Regions from separate parts of the Nesterenkonia sp. CL21 genome, predicted to be linked through region 2. Evidence: predicted binding sites of a transcription regulator. Region 2 holds the regulator's gene; the other holds the start of a gene.
What was found. The regulator HrcA, encoded in region 2, represses chaperone genes, less so after heat shock. The targets are predictions, from matches to a motif close to TTNGCACTCGNNNNNNNCGAGTGCNAA.

Region 1 (3,409 bases), on a different contig from region 2:
GCCCTGCTGATCGGTGCCGGCCTCGGCATCCTGTTCGAACGCGGCCGCTACTGCTTCTTCTGTGTGTTCCGTGACTTCTTCGAGAAGGGAGACTCGCGCGGGCTCTACGCCGTGCTGGTCTCCATCGCCGTGGGGATGATCGGTTACGCCGTCGTCTTCTCCATGCGTGTGTCCAACCCCACCGGGGGCACCATTCCCTCGGACGCCCACATCGCTCCGGTCTCCCTGGCGCTGGTGATCGCCGGCCTGGCCTTCGGACTCGGGATGGTGATCTCCGGGGGCTGCATCGCCGGGCACCTGTATCGGCTCCCGGAAGGGCACCTGCGCTCCCTGCCGGCGCTGGTCGGCGTCGTGCTGGGCTTCGGCGCGGGATTCCTCTCCTGGGACACCATGTACTCCGGGTTCATCGCCGGGGCGCCGGTCCCCTGGCTGCCCGCCGGCGGCGGCTACACCACCGCGGTCGTGCTGCAGCTGGGCGTGCTGGTCGGACTCGGGATCTGGCTGCTGCGGTGGAACCCGCCGGTGACGGGCCGCGGGGACCGCGTGGTCGACGCCACCGAGGTCCGCCGCCTCGTGTTCTTCAAGCGCTGGCCGGCGCTGGCCACCGGTGCCGCCGTCGGGATCCTGGCCGTGCTGGCCTACTACAAGGACCAGCCGCTGGGCGTGACCAGCCAGATCTCCTCACTGACCCGCACCGGCATGGACGCCGCCGGGCTGCTGCCGAACTTCATGCCAGGCCTGGACGAGCGCCTCGCCGGCTGCGTGGCGGTGGTGGTGCACACCATCACCACCAACGGGTGGCTGATCGCCGGCATCGTGCTGGCCTCGCTGGCCGCCGCGCTGCCGGGGCGCCGGGTCAAGGTGGAGCCGCTGACCGGCTGGAATTCGCTCACCGCGGTGATCGGCGGAGTCCTGCTGGGCTGGGGTTCGATGATCGGGCTGGGCTGCACCATCGGCGTACTGCTCTCCGGGACCCAGGCGATGGCGCTCTCCGGCTGGGTCTTCGGCGCGGCCGTGGTCGTCGCCGCCGGCGTCGGGTTCAAGCTTGGGCTGCATCGCCGCGCCAACCCTGGGGTGTACCGCTGAGCAGGTCCCTCAGGGAAGGCCACGGACCCGCAGTCCGGCACGTCACAGGGACGGCCTTAGCACTCTGCTTGACCGAGTGCTAAGGCCGTCCTAAAGTTTGTGTTGGCACTCGAGGCCATCGAGTGCTGATGCGGCGTCGGCGTCACCGGCGCCGAAGGCCTGAAGGGGCGCCGTCCGGCACCGCGACGACGGATCGGTCACTCCCAAGGCGCGCAACAACCCCGGCCTGGGGCACGGCGTCGGCGTCACACGACGCGCGGCCCGGGCCTGTGAACAGACCCGATTCGACATCACGCAAAGGAGAGTACTGACGTGTCAGTCTCCATCAAGCCCCTCGAGGATCGTATTGTTGTCCGCCCCCTGGAAGCTGAGCAGACCACCGCTTCCGGTCTGGTGATCCCGGACACCGCCAAGGAGAAGCCCCAGGAGGGCGAGGTCGTGGCCGTGGGCCCGGGCCGTGTCGACGACAAGGGCAACCGCGTGCCGGTCGACGTCGCCGAGGGCGACGTCGTCATCTACTCCAAGTTCGGCGGCACCGAGGTCAAGGTCGGCGGCGACGAGTTCCTCGTCCTCAACGCCCGCGACGTCCTGGCTGTCGTCGAGAAGTGATCGCGGATCCTCCGCACACCTCTCGAGACCCGCATCTGACTCGCAAAGGAAGCAACTCATATGGCAAAGCAGCTTGAGTTCGACGATGCCGCCCGGAAGGCACTCGAAGCCGGCATCGACAAGCTCGCCGACACCGTCAAGGTGACGCTGGGCCCCAAGGGCCGCAACGTCGTCCTGGACAAGTCCTGGGGCGCACCGACCATCACCAACGACGGCGTCACGATCGCCCGCGAGATCGAGGTCGAGGACTCCTACGAGAACCTCGGCGCTCAGCTCGCCAAGGAGGTCGCCACCAAGACCAACGACGTCGCCGGCGACGGCACCACCACCGCCACCGTGCTCGCCCAGGCCCTGGTCAAGGAAGGCCTGCGCAACGTGGCCGCCGGCGCCGCTCCGGGTGAGATCAAGCGCGGCATCGAGACCGCCGTCACCGCGGTGACCGAGCGTCTGAAGACCAACGCCCGCGATGTCGAGGGCCCCCAGGTGGCCCACGTCGCCGCGATCTCCGCCCAGAACGACGAGGTCGGCGAGCTCATCGCCCGCGCCTTCGACGCAGTGGGCACCGAGGGCGTGATCACCATCGAGGAGTCCTCCACGACGTCGACGGAGCTCGACATCACCGAGGGCATGCAGTTCGACAAGGGCTACCTCTCCCCGCACTTCGTCACTGACGCTGACCGTCAGGAGGCCGTGCTGGAGGATGCCCAGATCCTCATCCACCAGGGCAAGATCTCCAACATGCAGGAGTTCCTGCCGCTGCTGGAGAAGGTGCTGCAGTCCAAGAAGCCGCTGTTCATCATCGCCGAGGACGTCGAGGGCGAGGCGCTCTCCACCCTGGTGGTGAACAAGATCCGCGGCACCCTGAACGCTGTGGCTGTCAAGGCTCCGGGCTTCGGCGACCGCCGCAAGGCCATGCTGGAGGACATCGCGATCCTCACCGGCGCCCAGGTGGTCTCCCCCGACCTCGGTCTGAAGCTGGACCAGGTGGGCACCGAGGTGCTCGGCTCCGCACGCCGCGTGACCGTCACCAAGGACAACACCACCATCGTCGACGGCGCCGGCTCGAAGGAGGACGTCGAGGCCCGTGCCGCCACGATCAAGGCGCAGGCTGACGCGACCGACTCCGAGTGGGACCGTGAGAAGCTGCAGGAGCGGCTGGCCAAGCTGGCCGGCGGCATCGGCGTCATCAAGGTCGGTGCGGCCACCGAGGTGGAGCTCAAGGAGCGCAAGCACCGCATCGAGGACGCCGTGTCCTCCACGCGTGCCGCGCTCGAGGAGGGCATCGTCGCCGGCGGTGGCACCGCGCTGATCAACGCGCTGTCCGCCCTGGACGAGGACGCGAACGTCCAGGCGCTCGAGGGCGACGCCGCCGCTGCGGTGGGCATCGTCCGCCGGGCGCTGGTGCAGCCGCTGCGCTGGATCGCCCAGAACGCCGGCGAGGACGGCTTCGTCGTCGCCTCGAAGGTCGCGGACCTGGAGCCGAACCACGGCTTCAACGCCAAGACCGGCGTCTACGGCGACCTGATCGCCGACGGCGTCATCGACCCGGTCAAGGTCACCCGCTCTGCTCTGCAGAACGCCGCCTCCATCGCGGCGCTGGTGCTGACCACCGAGACGCTCGTCGTCGAGAAGAAGGACGACGAGGAGGAGTGATCTCCGCACGCTGAGATCCCTCTGCCGAGACAGGGGCCCTGGCCACGTCACCCGACGGGCC
Region 2 (3,409 bases):
GGTGCCCACTTTGATGTCGATGTGCCGAGGGATGTCGGGCCAGGCCTGAAGTCCCACGAGCTGGGGCTTCACCGCCTGCCAGACGTCCACATAGGGGTGGCCCAGTACTGTCACGTTGCCGGCCGCCCCCGGCATGGACATGGCCTCGGCCGCAATGCGGCTCTCCTTGGAGCCCGGGACGAGGTGGTCCAGCAGCACACCCACTCGACGGTCCCGGCTCGGTCCGAACTCCCGCAGGGCCCCGACGAGGTCGTCTGCGCCGTGCAGAGGTTCGACGACGACTCCCTCGAGCCGCAGGTCCTCGCCCCAGACCTTCTCGACCAGTTCGGCGTCATGGGTTCCCTCCACCCAGATCCGGGAGGCCCGGGCGACTCGTGCCCGGGCGCCCTCCACAGCCAGCGAGCCCGATGCGGTGCGGCGGGGGCCCTGCGGGGCGGTGCGAGGCTTCGGCGGGACCAGCTCCACCGGGGCGCCGTCGTGCAGGAACCCGTGCCCCAGTGGGAAGGCCCGGCTGCGGCCGTGGCGGTCCTCCAGGCGGACCACGCGGATGCCGCCGGCCGCCTCCACACCCACCACGGCACCGACCCACCCCGACTCGGTCTCCTCCACCACGGTGCCGTGGTCGGCGGGGAGCGGCGGGACCTCACGGTACTGGGCGCGACGCCGTTCGGCCATGTCCGCGGGGCCCCAGGCGGACCAGTCGGTGGGGAAGTGAGGAGATGTCACAGCCCGGGAGCCTAGCAGCGGCGGCGGCGACTTCGGCGGATCCCGACGACACGCGCTAGAATTGGCACTTGTCGCAGGAGAGTGCCAATCGCCGCCGGGAGAGGAGACCAGCGATGTCTGACACCCGTCGCCTGCAGGTGCTGCGTGCGATCGTGGAGGACTACGTCCAGACCCAGGAGCCTGTCGGGTCCAAGGCGCTGGTGGATCGCCACAACCTCGAGGTCTCTCCGGCCACCATCCGCAATGACATGGCCTTCCTGGAGGCCGAAGGCCTCATCGCGGCCCCACATACCTCCGCGGGCCGGATCCCCACCGACCAGGGGTATCGGCTCTTCGTGGACCGCATCACCGAGGTCCGTCCGCTGTCGCGGGCCGAGCGTCGCGCGATGGACACCCTGGTGGAGGCCGCAGACGACCATGACGCCATGCTGGAGCAGACCGTGCGTCTGCTGGCCATGCTCACCAACCAGGTCGCCGTCCTGCAGCACCCCCAGCAGTCCACGGCGCGCATCCGGCACATCGAGGTCCTGTCCATGGGGCCGCTCAAGGTGCTGGTGGTTGTGATCCTCTCCTCCGGGAAGGTGGAGCAGCGGATGGCCACACTGCCGGAGCCTGTGGACGACGATTCGCTGCAGGTGCTCGGTCAGCGGCTCGCCGGGGAGCTCCACAACCGGTCCGCCTCGGCGCTGCCGCTGCCGGTGGACCGCCTGCTCGGCTCGGTCGAGCCGTCGCTGCGCTCCAGCCTCGCGATCGTCGCCCACACGGTGGAGGCGGTGCTGGAGTCCGGACGGGTGGATCGCATCATCATGGCCGGCACTGCTAACCTCGCCAGGTCTGACCGCGACCTGGGCCCCTCGCTCGGTCCCGTCCTGGAGGCCCTCGAGGAGCAGGTGGTCCTGCTGCGCCTGCTCACCGAGATGGAGCAGGACCGCCGTGGCCTCTCCGTGCGGATCGGTCATGAGACGAGCCATGACTCGCTGTCCGAGACCTCGGTGGTCGCTGCGGAGTACGCGGTCGGCGACGGCGGCGACGCCGCGAAGCTCGGCGTCGTCGGGCCCACACGCATGGACTACGGCTCCACCATGTCGGCGGTGCGAGCCATGGCACGGTACCTGTCCCGGATTCTCTCTGAAGGGTGAGAAGTGACTGACTACTACGAGGCGCTCGGCGTGAGCCGAGAGGCGTCGACCGATGAGATCAAGAAGGCGTACCGGAAGAAGGCGCGCAGGCTGCATCCGGATGTGAACCCCTCGGAGGACGCCGCCGATCAGTTCAAGCTCATCGGACGCGCCTATGAGGTGCTCTCCGACCCGGAGAAGCGCCGCAACTATGACGCCACCGGTGACGAGAACGGCCGGTCGCCCTTCGGCGGCGGATTCGGGGGAGGGGGCCAGGGCTTCGGCGGCTTCAGCGACATCTTCGAGACGTTCTTCGGCGCCGGAGCCTCGGGTCCGGCCTCCCGCACCCGGCGCGGCCAAGACTCCCTCATCCGCGTGCGCATCGATCTCAAGGACGCCGTGTTCGGCACCACCAAGGAGGTGGAGATCGAGACGGCGGTCACGTGCTCTGTCTGCCATGGCTCGTGCACGCGGGAGGGGACCAGCCCGACGACCTGCCCCGACTGCCACGGTCAGGGCCAGGTCCAGCGGCCCATGCGCTCCATCCTGGGCACCGTCCTGCAGACCGAAGCCTGCGCTCGGTGCTCCGGCTTCGGCAGCATCATCGAGGACCCGTGTCAGGAGTGCGACGGACAGGGCAGGGTGCGCGAACGCCGCACGCTGAAGGTCAAGATCCCCGCCGGCGTGGACAAAGGCAACCGCATCCACCTCGCCGGGGAAGGGGAGGCCGGACTGGCCGGCGGGCCGCACGGCGACCTGTTCATCGAGGTGGACGTCCGGCCCCACGACGTCTTCACCCGACGCGGGAACGACCTGCACGCCACCGTGTCCATCCCCATGACGGCCGCCGCCCTCGGCACCACGGTCAGTCTGGAGACCTTCGACGGGACCGAGGAGATCGAGGTCAAGCCGGGCACGCAGTCGGGCGAGGTGCTGACGCTGCGGGACCGCGGTGTCGCGCACCTGCGCGGCGGCGGCCGCGGTGCGCTGAAGGTGCATCTGAAGGTCGAGACCCCCACCAAGCTGACTGATCGCCAGCGCGAGCTGCTCCGTGAGCTGGCCGCCGAGCGTGACGAGGAGCTGGGGGAGTCCACCACGGAGCACCGGGGGATGTTCGCCAAACTCCGCGAGGCCTGGGACAGCCTGTGACAGCTCCGCTGTTCCACCTGGCGCCGGGACGGCTCGACGGCGTCTCCTGCGGCGACCACGTCCGGCTCGACGGCGCGGAGGGCCACCACGCGGCCACGGTGATGCGCCTCGAGGTCGGGGAGGAGGTCCACCTCTCCGACACGCGCCGGCTGCGGGTCACCGGATCGGTGGTCGAGACGGGGGCCGGTGTGCTGACGGTGGAGGTCTCCGCCGTCGAGGAGGAGCCTGACGAGCGTCCCCGTCTTGTGCTGGTCCAGGCGCTGGCGAAGGACCGTCGGGACCTGCAGGCGATCGAGTCCGCCACGGAGCTCGGCGTGGACCGGATCGTGCCGTGGCAGGCCGAGCGCTCCGTGGCCCGCTGGAAGGCGGGTCGGGAGGCGAAGAAGCACGCGGAGTGGGTCTCGACGGTCCGGGCC

Region 1: the regulator HrcA is predicted to act here: its motif matches at 1,143-1,169, upstream of groES (co-chaperone GroES).

The regions. Positions count from the first base shown of each region.
Region 1 covers NZ_JAUTWR010000010.1:74-3,482, reverse strand. Annotated here, with positions in the region: gene Q7C18_RS13265 (YeeE/YedE family protein) at 1-1,086, shown strand, start outside; gene groES (co-chaperone GroES) at 1,399-1,695, shown strand; gene groL (chaperonin GroEL) at 1,756-3,348, shown strand.
Region 2 covers NZ_JAUTWR010000001.1:734,742-738,150, forward strand. Annotated here, with positions in the region: gene Q7C18_RS03305 (DUF3097 family protein) at 1-675, opposite strand, end outside; gene hrcA (heat-inducible transcriptional repressor HrcA) at 840-1,865, shown strand; gene dnaJ (molecular chaperone DnaJ) at 1,869-2,993, shown strand; gene Q7C18_RS03320 (16S rRNA (uracil(1498)-N(3))-methyltransferase) at 2,990-3,409, shown strand, end outside.